DNA from 3 places in the Mesorhizobium sp. M8A.F.Ca.ET.208.01.1.1 genome. Region 1 is predicted to be linked to each of the others. Evidence: riboswitches for the same ligand, from Rfam matches in the RefSeq annotation. Region 1 holds a riboswitch; each other region holds the start of a gene.

Region 1 (4,848 bases):
GTTTTCCCAGACATCGCGGCGCGTGGTGGCGACGATGACCTGGAAGACGGGTACGCCGGCGCGGTCGAACAGGGTTTCGACGCCGGGTTCGGCGCCCGAAGCGAAGGCGGTCGCGGTGATGATGGCGGCAGGTTTCAGCGATGCGATGGCATTTTCGACGAACGCCAGGGACACAGGATCCTTAAGGCTGGAAACGAAGATCGGGACCGCTGCCAGTCCCTGGGAGCGCAAGGCCTCGGCCAGCGCATCGATCGGGGCAACGTCGGCCGCGAGCAGCATCGAGCGGTAGAAGAGGATAGGGACGATGGGAGCGCCGACATCTGAAAGGTCCGGCTCCTCCGCGACCCCCAATCCAGACTGATAGTAACCGGCCTTCGGCACGCTGACCGGACTGGCGACGGACGTATCCTGTCCAGCCAGGCCTGCCAGCCTCCGAACCAGCGCGCTCATATTGGCCGGGCCGCCCTCTCGGAAATAGCCAAGCAGGCCGTCGAGTTCGGCGCGTGGCAGCGTCGAGGCTTCGATCAGCCTGAGATCCTCGTCATGGCTTTCACCCGGAAGCAGCGCCAGTTTGATGCCGCGCTCACGGGCAATCACCGCCAGCTGGTCGCAGCCATAGCGCCACCAGTCGTTGCCGCCGAGGATGCGCACCAGGATGACCTTGGCATGGCGGGCGACGCTGTCGATCCAGAGGTCGACGGACATGGGATGGCGCAGGTCGCGCAGTGCCGCAAGCCGCATGGAGGGCAGGCGGTCGGCGTCCGCCTTCCACGCCGCCGCCAGTCCGGCGAGATCGCTGTCGGTGAAGGACAAGGCCACGATATCCGCCGGCGTCTGCCTGAGATCGACAGGCTCGGCGAGGTCGTCAAGCGAAGCGGAGGTCGTGGTGAGGATGTGCATCGCGGTCCGTGTCTGAAATCAGCCGGCGAGGATACGTTCGATCGCCGGACGGTTCAGCCCCTTGAGACCAATGACGACCAGGCGCGAGCGGCGGTCGTCCTCGGCGCTCCAGGCACGGTCATAGTAATGATTGACGCGTGGGCCGACGGCCTGCAGCAGGAGCCGCATCGGCTTGCCGCCGACCTCGACGAAGCCTTTTACACGCAGCACGTTTTCCTGTTCGGCGGCCTCTGCGACACGTTTTGCCAGATCGTCGGGATTGGCGATCGAGGGAATGTCGACGATGAATGTGTCGAAGTCGTCATGCTCGTGGTCGAATGCGCCGTCGTGATGGGACTTGCGGTTCTCGATGTCGTCCTCGACGGCAAGACCAAGCCCGAGCAGCACCGAGGGATCGACCTTGCCATGCGACGTCGGCACGATCTTCACCGCGCGGGCGGAGTGTTCGTTGACGATGGCGTTGGCGCGGGCCGAGCCCTCGGCGTCCATCAGGTCGCTCTTCGACAGGATGATCAGGTCGGCGCAGGCGATCTGGTCCTCGAACACCTCTTCGACCGGATCGTCATGGTCGAGGCTTTCATCCCCGGCGCGTTGCGCCTGCAGGGCTTCCATGTCGTTGGCGACGCGGCCTTCCGCAAGTGCGGGACCGTCGACCACGGCGATGACGCCATCGACGGTGACGCGGCTTTTCACCGTCGGCCACTGGAACGCCTGGACCAAAGGTTTGGGGAGGGCGAGACCGGAGGTTTCGATCAGGATGTGGTCGACCTTCGGCGTCAGCGACAGGATCTGGTCGAGCGCTGGCACGAAATCGTCGGCGACGGTGCAGCAGATGCAGCCATTGGCCAGTTCGACGATGTTTTCCTCGGGGCAGGTGTCGATACCGCAGCCCTTGAGGATTTCGCCGTCGATGCCGATATCGCCGAATTCGTTGACGATGATGGCAATCCGCTTGCCGCCGGCATTTTCCAGGAGATGGCGGACCAGCGTCGTCTTGCCGGCGCCGAGGAAGCCGGTAACGACGGTGCAGGGAACGCGGGAGAGATTGCCGGCCGAATTTGGAGCGGTCATATCAAGTCCTTCAGCATGTCGAGAGGAGGGATGCGGGCAACGAGGCCGCGCTTGAGGCTATCGGGCCGGCCGCGCCAGGGAATGAGGCCGTCGGTCGAGGTGGCGAAGAGTTTCGCGCCGGCGACGAGATCGGCGCCGCTGGTTGTGGTCAGGTCGCCGAACACATAGCTCCAGCATCCGTCGCGCAGGATCGCGGCGCTCAGCCTGCGCTTGCAATTGCCGAGGCATTCGACCGTGCGGATGCGAATTTGCTCGCCCGAGGCGGCTTGGCGGGTATCTTCAGCCAGAAGTTCGCCGGCCCGGGGATGGGCGTCGGAACCGGTCTCGTCGCGACAGGAGGCGCAGACGATGACAGTGATGCCGGCCAGGGAATCATCCCCGCCGGACGAAATGTCCGTTGTTTCAGCCGAGAAACTGCTGTCGCGATCCAAATCAGGCTCCTTGCCCGGAAAACCCGCCGGGCGATCGGATTCTTGCATTCCAGACGGCAGGTCTCCTGGCTCGCGGGTCATCGCCTTGGGTAGCCGCCTTCCCGGGACAATCCCAGTGGCTTTCGGCCTTGGCTCTTCGCTTACAGTTGCGGGGACAGCCGCGGATTTGGGCTTTTCGGCCCGCACCGCATTCCCTCTTGGCTCCTCCCTTTGCCGAGAGGAGACCGTCTGGATCGGATTTAGGCTCTTGCGGGCAGCGGTGTCAACGCGAGCTTACGACACCGCGATGTCGGACAGCGCCGGGCCGAGGTCGCCGGCAGGCGTCACTTCGATGCGTTCAAGCCCAAGCCAGCCCTGCATCTGCTTCAATTCCTCGAAAAGTTCAGCGGCGGTTTCAGGCGGCGCGCCGGGCTCGGCATAGGCGGCATGGACGCGCAGGACACTGGCCGGCCGGTCGGCTTTGAGGTCGACGCGCGCCACGATCCTGTCGCCAAGCAGGAAGGGCAGGACATAGTAGCCGTATTGGCGCTTCTCGGCCGGGGTGTAGATTTCGATGCGATAGTGAAAATCGAACAGCCGCTCCGAGCGCGAGCGCTCGAAGACGACGGGATCGAACGGCGCCAGCAGGGCGCGGGCCTCGATCTTGCGTGGCAAACGCGCATCCCTATGAAGGTAAGCTGGCTTGTCCCACCCCTCGACACGGACCGGCAACAACTCGCCGAGTTCGACCAGTTCCTCGAGCCGGCCTTTCATGTCGGCGGGGGAGAGCCGGAAATAGTCGCGCAGGTCGCCTGATGTGGCGATGCCGTGGGCGCGGGCGGAAATGCGCAGCAATTCGCGATGTGCATCCTCGGCCGCCGGTACCGGCAGGTCGAGGATCGCTTGCGGCAGCACCCGCTCGGGCAGGTCATAGAAGCGCTCGAAACCGCGCCGGTGCGCCGTGGTGATGCGGCCGGCCCAGAACAGCCATTCGAAGGCGTGCTTGGCGTGGCTCCAACCCCACCAGCCGCCGGAGCCTTTCTGGCCTTCCAGCGCCGAAGCGGCGATCGGGCCACGATCGACGACCTGGCGGTAGATCTCTTCTATATAGGCAGCGTGCTCACGGCCCCATTTGGCCAGCCCCAGATACATTTCATCGCCTTGCTCGGCGCGCTGCATGCGCCAGCGCATCAGCGGGTACGTCTCGACCGGCAGGAATGAGGCCTCGTGTGCCCAATATTCGAACACCGTGCGCTTGCGCGTCACGGCGGCGTTGTCGAGCAAGGCGACGGGATAGGGACCCAGACGCGAATAGAGCGGCATATAGTGGGCACGCACCACCGCACTGACGGAATCGATCTGCAGCAGGCCGGTGCGGGACAGGACGCGGGCGAAATGGCGGCGGTCGGGTGTGCCGGCGGGGCGGGGATCGAGAAACCCCTGGGCTGCGAGCGCGATGCGCCGGGCGGCGGCAAGCGAGATCTTTTCCTTCATGCAGGCGTCACTCTGAGGTGCTTTGACAAAGGTGTGATGGGTGATTCCAGCCCATGCTAGCAGGGTTTTGGCGGCAACCCTGTCAGGAGAGAAAAGTGGAGTAAAAAGAGAAGGAAATCAAACAGGAGCCTATGAGACCAGTTTCTCCCGGAATGCCGTCCAGCTCGTTGTTTTGAACAAGGTTTGACTTGCTTCGCTGGAAGTGCTGCGCTAACCCTCGCCGCGTTGCAGCATAGGCTCCTTAAAACGGTTCAGCGGTTAAACTGTCACGCTTCCGCATTAAGGTCCGCTGCTGTAATCAACGTGGATTGGCGCCAACGGAAAGCCGCTGCATGAACGCACTCCTCAGTTCGTACCTGCCCATCGTCCTGTTCATCGGCGTGGCGCTGGTGGTCGGCCTGGCGCTGCTGGTCGCGCCGTTCCTGGTGGCGTACCGCAACCCCGATCCCGAAAAGCTTTCCGCCTACGAGTGCGGTTTCAACTCGTTCGACGACGCCCGCATGAAGTTCGACATTCGTTTCTACCTGGTGTCGATCCTGTTCATCATCTTCGACCTCGAAGTGGCCTTCCTGTTTCCCTGGGCGGTGTCCTTCTCGAAGATCGGCATGCTCGGCTTCTGGTCGATGATGGTGTTTTTGGCAGTGCTGACCATCGGCTTTGCCTATGAATGGAAAAAAGGAGCGCTGGAATGGGATTGAACGACAGTTCAGGTACCCTCGTCGCGCCAAAGCCCAAGGGCATCATCGATCCCAACACCGGCAGGCCGGTGGGGGAGGACGATCCCTTCTTCCTCGAAATCAACAATGAGCTTGCCGACAAGGGTTTTCTGGTCACCTCGACCGAGGCGCTGATCACCTGGGCGCGCAGCGGCTCGTTGATGTTCATGACCTTCGGCCTGGCGTGCTGCGCTGTCGAGATGATCCACACCTCGATGCCGCGCTACGATTCGGAGCGCTTCGGTGTCGCGCCGCGC
Region 2 (4,848 bases), on a different contig from region 1:
TGCTCGAGAAACCGGAAGCACGGCCAAACTGAGCCGCCGTGGCGCTTCCGCCACCGCCCGCAATTGACAATAGCCGGTTTGGGCGCATCCTCCACAGCCACCTCTGGGGGATTCGGGGCATGTGGGATTTCGATATCGGCAGGTCGGTGTCCATCATGATGCGGACCTGGCCTTTCATTGTCTTTCGCATGATCGTCTATTTCGGCATCACACTGGCCTACATCATGGCCACCGGCACCGGTGCCTCGGTCGGCTATGGCGTCGGCCATATCTCCACCGATCCCGACGGACCGTTGTCCTTTGCCCTTTGGGGCGGCGTGGTCGGATTCGGCGTCGTCTCGATCGCTGTCTATTGGCTGCGCGAATACATCCTCTACGTCGTCAAGGCAGGCCATATCGCCGTCATGGTGCATCTGATCGACGGACATGACGTTCCCGACGGCCAGAACCAGATCGCCTACGCGAAAGAGGTTGTGACCGAGCGCTTTGCCGAGGCGAACATCCTTTTCGTCGTCGACCAGTTGGTCAAGGGCGCCATCCGCGCCATCACCGGCCTGCTGGGCGGCATCGCGGCCTTCCTGCCCATTCCGGGCCTGAGCGGCCTGGTCTCGTTCCTCAACACGGTGATCCGCCTGTCGCTGACCTATGTCGACGAGATCATTCTCGGTTACAATATCCGCATCAATTCGTCCTCGCCCTTCGAGACGGCGCGGCAAGGCGTGGTGCTCTACGCCCAGAACGGCAAGACCATGGTCAAGAACGCCGTCTGGCTGGCGGTCATCATGTGGGGCGTGTCTTTCGTGATTTTCCTGCTGATGCTGGCTCCGGCAGCCGCCATTCTTTATGTCATGCCCGGGCAACTCGCCGGCTGGGCTTTCGTGCTCGCCATCGTCTTTGCCTGGGCTTTCAAGGCGGCCTTCATCGAGCCATTCGCCATTGCCTGCCTGATGCAGGTCTATTTCAAGACCATCGAGGGCCAGGTGCCCGATGCCGCCTGGGACGCCAGGCTGGCCGAAGCCTCGTCGAAGTTCCGGGAACTCAAGGACAAGGCGCTCTCCACCTTCGGCGGCTCGCGCTGGGACATGGCCGGCGCGACGCGCTGATCGGCGGGGCTGGCGGGCGCACCTGCGACGGTGTCGAGGCGCGCCACCGCCGATTTGAGCGGTGCCTCACCCTGGCCGCAAAACGTCTCGCTCATGATCAGGTCGGGCAGCGGCAGGCGTCGGCCCCAGCCATGCGTTTCGAGGTCCGGTTTCGGCGCGAACTCCGAGACACGACCGACGCAGAGATAGGCGATCGGCGTCACGTGATCGGGGATAGACAGCAGGCTGTTCAGCGCTTGCGCCTCGATGATGCTGACCCAGCCGACGCCAATGCCTTCAGCGCGCGCGGCCAGCCAGAAATTCTGCACCGCGCAGACCGTGCTGTAGAGATCCATTTCCGGGTTGTGCCAGCGCCCCAGCGGCGAGCCTTTCGAGCGCTCGCGGTCGCAGGTGATACAGATGTTGAATGCGCTTTCGCAAATGCCTTCGAGCTTGAGGTTGCGGTAGAGCGCCTGCCGGTCTGCCTCGATTGCCGGCAGTTCTTGCTCGCGCGCGGCAAGGAACAGGTCGCGCACCTTCGCCCGTCGCGCGGCATCGCGGATGACGATGAAATTCCAGGGTTGCATGAAGCCGACCGATGGCGCGTGGTGGGCGGCAAGCAGCAGCCGCGCCAGCACTGCATCGTCGATCGCCTCCGATGTAAAATGGCTGCGGACATCGCGCCGCGTGAACATGGCGCGATAAACCGCGTCACGCGCTATCTGATCAAATCCATCGCCCATTGGAGCGGTCATGGCTTCCGGCATCGCTTGTCCCCTTGCGATTGCAGCAGTTCAAATTCTCAGAGCGAACTTTGCGCGTCCAAGAGGACCCACATCGCTCTGATGTCATCCGCCTGACCATGCGGATGACGATGCCTGCCAGGCCGGTCTTCTGGCTCGGGATCAACCCGCGTCCGGTGCCTTCCCGTCATCGACAGTGGCATTTACCGGCGCGGTCCCCCTTACAGCGTTGGGCACGCCACGGAATTCAACCGTGTTCCCGATTCTCCCGCCGGAGCATTTGCAGCCAAGTGAAATCATTTGGCGTCGCAGAATGCGGCTAAAACAAACAGACCGGCAGGCACCAGGCAGTGTCGGTCACCTTACGCCGAAGCCCCGGCGTCGCCAATCCCCGCAGCGACGCCAACGCAGGCGTGATTTTCCCCAGCGATCAAGCCGCCATGCATGGCCATTACGGCGCCGGGGCACTAGATAGGGGAGATGGCTACCCGTCTCTACACGCACCCCGTCTTTCTCGAACACATCACCCCGCCGGGTCACCCCGAGCGGCCCGACCGCCTGCGCGCCATCGAGCGCGTGCTCGACGACGAAGCTTTTGCCGCGCTCGACCGCGTCGAGGCACCGCAAGGCGACGAGGCGACGATCCTCTATGCGCATCCCGCCGATTTCGTCGCGCGTGTCCGCGCCGCCATCCCCCACGAAGGCATTGCCCACATCGACGCCGACACCACCGCCAGCCCGAAGAGCTGGCAGGCCGCGATCACGGCGATCGGCGCCGCCAACGCCGCCGTCGACGACGTCTTTGCGGGCCGCGCCGACAATGTCTTCGTCGCCGCCCGTCCGCCCGGCCACCATGCCGAAAAGACCACCGCAATGGGCTTCTGCTTCTTCAACACGGCGGCGATCGCTGCCCGCTACGCGCAGAAGAGGCACGGCGCCGAGCGTGTCGCCGTCGTCGACTGGGACGTGCATCACGGCAACGGCACGCAGGATATTTTCTGGGACGATCCGTCGGTGCTCTATTGCTCGACGCACCAGATGCCGTTGTACCCAGGCACCGGGGCGAAGAACGAGACCGGTGCCGGCAACATCGTCAACGCGCCGCTGGCGCCACAGACCGGCAGCGAGGTGTTTCGCGATGCCTTCCTGTCGCGCGTGCTGCCATCGCTCGACAATTTCGCCCCCGACCTGATCATCATTTCGGCCGGCTTCGACGCGCACCACCGCGACCCGCTGGCCGAGATCAATCTGACCGAGGACGATTTCGACTGGGCGACCGGCCAGTTGATGCAGCGCGCCGCACGCCACGGCGGCAACCGGCTCGTCAGCCTACTCGAGGGTGGCTACGATCTGCAGGGATTGGCATTTTCGGTCGCCGCCCATGTCGGGCGACTGATGAAAGGATGAATGATGAGCGGTGAGATCAATGAAGACGTCAAGGCGATGAGCTTCGAACAGGCACTCGACGCGCTGGAGAAGATCGTCGATGATCTCGAGCGTGGCGACGTGCCGCTCGACCAGTCGATCCGGATCTACGAGCGTGGCGAGGCGCTGAAGGCGCATTGCGACCGGTTGCTGAAGGCAGCCGAAGACAAGGTCGAGAAGATCAGGCTGTCGCGCGATGGCAAGCCGGTTGGAACCGAGCCGCTCGACGCGGACTAAGGCTCCGAGCAGCCTTACCGATTTTTGGACACGATCATGATTGAGGATACAGTTCGTCCCGATTGAAACGGACCAGAGGAGGTTTGGAAACGATGTGCAGAAACATCAAGACCCTGTTCAATTTTGATCCGCCGGCAACCAATGACGAAGTCCGCGACGCGGCACTCCAGTTTGTCCGCAAGCTGAGCGGAACGACGCGGCCGTCGAAACAGAACCAGCATGCGTTCGATCATGCGGTCGAAGCCATCGCGGCATCCGCACGCGAATTGCTTGATTCCCTCGAAACCCACCAGCATCCGCGCAATCGCGAAGAGGTGGCGGCCAAACTAAGAGCAAAGGCCGCGATCCGCTTTGCCTGATGCGGCCGAGGCAGCCACCGAGCGCTGACCAGGAGAGTTCATGAGCTTCTTCCCGGGGAAAGACCCTGAGGCCGGCGATGCCTTCGCCAGCGACCAGATCGAGCTGATGGTCATCCCGAACGCCAAGGATATTGGCGGCTTCGAAGTGCGCCGCGCCTTGCCGACCGCCAAGCGGCGCCTGGTCGGGCCGTTCATCTTTTTCGACCGCATGGGTCCCGCGATCCTGCGCGCCGGCCAGGCGCTCGATGTCCGTCCGCATCCGCATATCGGCCTGTCGACCGTGACCTATCTGTTCGACGGCAAGATCAGGCACCGCGATTCGCTCGGCACCGAAATGGTGATCGAGCCCGGCGACGTGAACCTGATGACCGCGGGCCGCGGCATCGTCCATTCCGAGCGCACGCCGCAGGAATTGCGCGGCGCGCCGATGTCCATCTCCGGCCTGCAGACTTGGCTGGCATTGCCCGACGGCAAGGAAGAGGTTGCGCCGGTGTTCGAGAACACAGCGGCGCTTCGGCTTCCCGAAATCGATGCCGAAGGCGTCAGCGGGCGCGTCGTCATCGGTGATTTCCAGGGATTGCGGTCTCCGGTGCGGGCGGATTCCGAAACGCTCTACGCTGATTTGCGGCTGGCGCCCGGCGCCAGTGTCAAAATCCCGGCCGATGCGGAAGAGCGCGCCATCTACACGCTGGAGGGCGAAGTCTCGATTTCGGGCGACGTCTTTCCGGCGGAACGGTTGCTGGTGTTCCGCCCCGGCGACGAGATCGTCATATCATCGTTGACCGGGGCGCATTTCATGCTGTTCGGCGGCGCCTCACTCGGTTCGAAGCGCTACATCTGGTGGAATTTCGTCTCCTCGTCCAAGGAGCGCATCGAGCAGGCCAAGCAGGAATGGAAGACCGGCCGCTTCGATATCGTTCCTGGCGATGAGAAGGAATTCATTCCGCTGCCGGAAGGCTGAGCGGATCGACAGGCTGGCCGTCCGCGTCACCGACACGCATT
Region 3 (4,848 bases), 1.4 Mb from region 1:
ACCGTCTCCCAGTCCGTGTTGCCCCAGCTCGTTTCCAAGTCGGCCATGATATTGTCGCCGCCGGCCGCCGAGATCATGGCGCTGGGGATGGCGAATTTTCCCGCGGTAAACGGCTTGTCCTCGCCGGAATCGTAGAGGAACACGCGTGTTCCCTTCGCGCTGCCGACCTTGGCGCTGATCTCGGCGAGTTGCGCCTTCCAGCCGGCAACAAGCTGTTCCGCTTCTGCCTCCTTGCCGAAGATCTTGCCCAGCTTTTCGACGTCGCCATAGAGCAGGTCCATGGAGGCGACCGGGCGGCTCTTGTCGAGGTGGACGCAGCTTTCGGTCAGTACCAGCGTCTTGATGCCGTGCGGAGCGAGCGTGTCGGGCGTCACGTCGCCGCCGGGCTTCATGCCGTAGTACCAGCCGGCGAAGAAGAAGTCGGGCTCGACGGCGACGAGGTTCTCCAGGGTCGGATATTTCGGCGCCAGTTCGGGAATGGCACCCTGTTCGGCCTTGAATTCGGGGCCGACCTTGTACCATCCACTGATGCCCGTCAGGCCGACGATCGAAGGCTGCAGCTTCAGCGCGAAGGCCATCTCGGCCATGTTGAGATCATGGATGACGGCGCGCTTCGGCGGAGCGTCGAAGGTCAGCGGCTTGCCGCAGCTGTCGACGGTGACGGGGAAGGCGAAGGCCGTCGAGGCCAGCAGCGAGAGGGCGAGCGAGAAGGCAAGGCGTTTCACGGATTTGCTCCTTAGTTGAACTGTGTCGGACGATGAGGGGCGTTGATCAGGATGGCGGCGAGGCGCGGTTCGGAAGGTCGAACACCGTCAGTTCGCGATCCTCGGTGGGATGGCGCAGGCGAAACACGTCGACGCCGAAAATCTCGCGGATCAGCTGTTGCGTCAACGCCTCGTGCGGCGGCGCCAGCGCCTGCAGCCGGGCTTCGTTCATCACCGCGACCCTGGTGGCGAAGGGTGCCACCAGGGTCAGATCGTGCAGCACCGCGATAACGGTCATGCCGAAGCCGGCCACCAGTTCGAGCAGCTGCGCGCGGGCGCGCGGGTCGAGGTGGTTGGTCGGTTCGTCGAGAAAAAGGATCTTGGGCTCCTGCGCGATGGCACGCGCAAGCTGGGCGCGCTGGCGTTCGCCACCAGACAGCGAGCCGATGCTCCGGCCGAGCAACGACAACAGGCCGGTCCGGCGCAGCGCGTCCACCACAATGTCGCGTTCCTCGCTCCGGCCCCTCAGGCCGGCATGCGGGACGCGGCCAAGCTCGACATAGTCGATCACCGCCAAACGCGGATCCGGTTGGTCGCTCTGGCCCACGACGGCGATATGCCGGGCCCGCTCGGCGGGCGAAATCCTGTCCAGGCGCCGCCCGCCAAGCTTCACCTCTCCGAAGCTCGGCCTGAGCATGCCGGACAACATGCGCAGCAACGTGGTCTTGCCGGCGCCGTTGGGGCCAATGATGGCAAGGCGGTCGCCTGATGTCACCGACAGGCTGACCGCATGGACCAGATGCCGGCCATTCGCTATCGCGCCCAGGTCGCACGCATCGAGAAGCGGCGTTGTCATCGACTGCCTTCCGCCAGCTTGCCCGCCCCCGGAATGCGGGCAAGCGTCTTGCCGGCCAGGCGCGGCGGACGTTGTCCGGAATTGCACCAGCCGTCGGCAAGCGAAGCGTAGAGCCGGGCGAATCGCACGAGGTCGGCGGCGTCGGCCTGCGCGTCGATCGACCCGAAGAGATAGGCGGCCTTGCCTGGTGCCTGGAAAGCCACCGTCAGGGGACGCGCGCAACCCGCCATGCAAGCCACGCCCTCGACCGTGAAACCATGCGCCACGTCAGGCTGGGCCGAGAGGCGGGAGCGCAACTCGGCGCACAAACCTTCGCCCGACCTGACGCCGGTCGGCACGTCGCGGCAAAGGGTGCACACGATGATCTGGTGCATCGGGCTGGGCTGAATACGATCGATTGCGCCGTCCAACTTCACGTCACTTTCAAAACTGGCGACGGAAGGATGTTGGTCGACCGGCCGACAAGACCGATGTCCACGTCTCCTCCCGGCACACCCCGTCCGGTCAACTCAGTGATGGCAGGTCTCCTGGCTCACGGGTCTCTGCGCAATCCTGCCTTCCCAGCCTTGCCGGCCAGTGGCGTTCCGGATCTTGCTCGCCGCTTACAGTTGCGGGGGCAGCCGCGGCCTCGACCCAAAAACCGGGTCTCACCGCGTTCCCTTTTCACCCCTCGCCTTTCGGCTCGGGGACCATCACGAGTCGCAGCCTATGCCGCGAGCGAATTCGAGGCAAGGCGATACCTCGTTTTGTTATAACAGAACTCATACGAGAGCAAGCCTGCCGTCGGCATGGGCGCGGACGGACTTTGCGTCCACGCCTGTCAGCGTTGCCGTTTTCGATTTTGCGCCATGCGCAATTTCGATCAAACTGGCCGGGCAACGAGGCGCCAGAGTGAAGACGCCACATGCGAGGAGCACATGAACCCGACCGAGAAAGCGCTATGGTTTGTCGAAAGCCATCTGCCGGAGGCTGTTACGCTCGACGACGTCGCCCACAGCAGCGGCGTGTCGCGCTTTCATGTGACGCGCGCCTTCGGCGCCGCCACCGGCCGTTCCGTCATGGGTTACATGCGCTCGCGCCGGCTGACCGAGGCGGCGCGCAGGCTCGCCGGCGGCGCGCCCGACATACTGTGCGTCGCGCTCGACGCCGGCTACAACTCGCATGAGGCTTTCACCCGTGCCTTCCGCGACCAGTTCGGCACCACGCCGGAACTGGTGCGCGCGCAAGGTTCGACCAAGACACTCGATCTCGTGGAGCCTATCTTGATGGACCATACCCTGCTCACCAGCCTTGAACCACCGCGCTTCGAGACCAGCCGACCCTTCCTCATCGCCGGCTTCGGCGAGCGCTACAGCTGCGAATCGAGCGCCGGCATTCCGATGCAGTGGCAGCGTTTCAGCCCTTATATCGGCAACATCCCCGGCGAAGTCCCAGGCGTTTTCTACGGTGTCTGCCTCAATGGCGACGATGCCGGCAATTTCGACTATGTCGTCGGCGTCGAGGTGTCGGACTTCTCCGACCTGCCGAAGGAATTCTACCGGGTGCATGTGCCGGCGCGGAAATACGCCGTTTTCACGCATCGCGAGCACATCTCGACCATCCGGCGCACGATCAACACGATCTGGAACAGCTGGCTCCCGGCCTCCGGCCATGAAATCGCCGACGCGCCGGAATTCGAGCGCTATGGGCCCGAATTCGATGCCCGCACCGGTAATGGCGGGCTGGAGATCTGGGTGCCGGTCAAGGCATAGAGGCGCCGCTACAGCTCCAGATCCCAGTTCTGGCCAACCAGATCCTTGCCGAAGGAATGGTGAGGCTCTTCCTCGGTCAGCTTGAAACCGGCCGCCTGGTAGAGGTGCCGGGCCGCGGTCAGAATGTCGTTGGTCCACAAAGTCAGCGTCTTGTACCCCCTGGCGCGGGCAAAGCCGATGCATTCCTCGACCAGCCGTTTGCCGATGCCGAGGCCCCGCGCCGACGGTTCGACATAGAGCAGCCGCAGCTTGGCCACCTGATCCGACTTGCGCACGACGAAGACCGAGCCGACGACCTCGCCTTCCCGCTCGGCGATCCAGCCGCGCTCCCATTTCGGATCGAATTTCTTTACGAACTCGCCGAGGATCTCAGCGACCAGCGCCTCATAGGTTTCGTCCCAGCCATAGTCCTGCGCGTAGAGCATGCCCTGGCGGCGCGTGACCCAGCCGATGTCGCCAACCTCTAGCGGCCGCAGGATGTAAGGCACCTTGGGTTCGGGTCTGTCGCCGAGCAGGTCCTGAACGATGCGCATGGCCTTGACCAGCCGATCCTGGTCGACGGGCGCCAGTCGATCGAGCAGCGCTCGCACCTGGTCGTGCGAATCCTGGTTGAGCGGCGCGAAGGCTTCCCTGCCCGCCGGCGTCAGCGCGATCGAGGCGCGGCGCGCGTCCGCTTCGGTGGCTTCGCGCTCGACCAGACCGCGCTCTTCGAATTTTTTGAGCAAACGGCTGACATAGCCGGGGTCGAGGCCGAGATCGCGCACCAGGTCGCTGGCGACGAGCCCGTCGCGATGGGCAAGCTCATAGAGCACCCGCGCCTCGGTAAGCGAAAAGGTGCTTTTCAGCCAGCCTTCGTCGAGCACACCGATCTGGCGGGTGTAGAAGCGGTTGAAGGCGCGCACTGCGTCGATGCGTTCCTTGCCGGGGTGGTCGTGGATCGTCATGGCAGTCCTCCTGTCGTGGACAGGATCAATCATTTAGTTGACTTAGTCAATAAAGTCATTGCAACGAGGCGCTTCACAACTTCGTCATTCTAGGAGAAGGAGCGAAGAGGAGCGCAGCCCCTAGAATCACGACATCGCAAATGCAGGCGCCAATGGCGAACGCCGAAACGTCACCCCATCGGCAGCACCGGCCAGCGGTCGACGATCCTGCCACGGGAAAGCACCGCGATCGGTCCGAGCTGCTGCAGCACGGCTTCGCTCTGCGTCGGCCGCAGGAATGCATGGTCGCCGGGCCTGACAACGGCCTCGGCGGGCAGGCCCATGAATTGCTGGTTGGAGGACAGGCCAAGCAGGCCGTTCGTCGTCATGCCTTCGGGAAACACCGGTTCGGCCATCCATTTGCCGCCATAGAGATAGCAACCCTTGCGCGGAAACCGGCCGAGCGCCTGGAGCAGACGCGAAACCGCCGGCGGGCCGGGCAGCATCGGCTCGACCACTTTCAGGATCGGCGTCGCAATGAAGGCCGCCGGCTGAAAGCCATCGAGGCCCGGCGTGTCGAAATCGCCGGGCAGCACGAAGGCCGAGCCCATCGA

Evidence for each region. A riboswitch is a leader RNA that binds a small molecule or an ion and turns the genes downstream of it on or off. The one in region 1 is predicted to bind cobalamin.
Region 2: another riboswitch for cobalamin. It lies ahead of bluB (5,6-dimethylbenzimidazole synthase); the one in region 1 lies ahead of EN851_RS01585 (DUF1636 family protein).
Region 3: another riboswitch for cobalamin. It lies ahead of EN851_RS08770 (DUF1636 family protein); the one in region 1 lies ahead of EN851_RS01585 (DUF1636 family protein).

The regions. Positions count from the first base shown of each region.
Region 1 covers NZ_SRUT01000001.1:323,236-328,083, forward strand. The annotation lists gene EN851_RS01575 (cobaltochelatase subunit CobN) at 1-900, opposite strand, end outside; gene cobW (cobalamin biosynthesis protein CobW) at 919-1,971, opposite strand; gene EN851_RS01585 (DUF1636 family protein) at 1,968-2,402, opposite strand; cobalamin riboswitch at 2,440-2,646, opposite strand; gene EN851_RS01590 (winged helix-turn-helix domain-containing protein) at 2,676-3,875, opposite strand; gene EN851_RS01595 (NADH-quinone oxidoreductase subunit A) at 4,208-4,573, shown strand; gene EN851_RS01600 (NADH-quinone oxidoreductase subunit B) at 4,564-4,848, shown strand, end outside.
Region 2 covers NZ_SRUT01000003.1:504,909-509,756, forward strand. The annotation lists gene EN851_RS19135 (TetR/AcrR family transcriptional regulator) at 1-32, shown strand, start outside; gene EN851_RS19140 (hypothetical protein) at 120-1,103, shown strand; partial or broken gene bluB (5,6-dimethylbenzimidazole synthase) at 1,271-1,849, opposite strand; cobalamin riboswitch at 1,949-2,131, opposite strand; gene EN851_RS19150 (histone deacetylase family protein) at 2,306-3,232, shown strand; gene EN851_RS19155 (exodeoxyribonuclease VII small subunit) at 3,236-3,487, shown strand; gene EN851_RS19160 (DUF2277 domain-containing protein) at 3,580-3,846, shown strand; gene EN851_RS19165 (pirin family protein) at 3,887-4,807, shown strand.
Region 3 covers NZ_SRUT01000001.1:1,706,995-1,711,842, forward strand. The annotation lists gene EN851_RS08760 (ABC transporter substrate-binding protein) at 1-725, opposite strand, end outside; gene EN851_RS08765 (ABC transporter ATP-binding protein) at 772-1,560, opposite strand; gene EN851_RS08770 (DUF1636 family protein) at 1,557-1,970, opposite strand; cobalamin riboswitch at 2,060-2,269, opposite strand; gene EN851_RS08775 (AraC family transcriptional regulator) at 2,478-3,311, shown strand; gene EN851_RS08780 (helix-turn-helix domain-containing GNAT family N-acetyltransferase) at 3,320-4,255, opposite strand; gene EN851_RS08785 (DSD1 family PLP-dependent enzyme) at 4,426-4,848, opposite strand, start outside.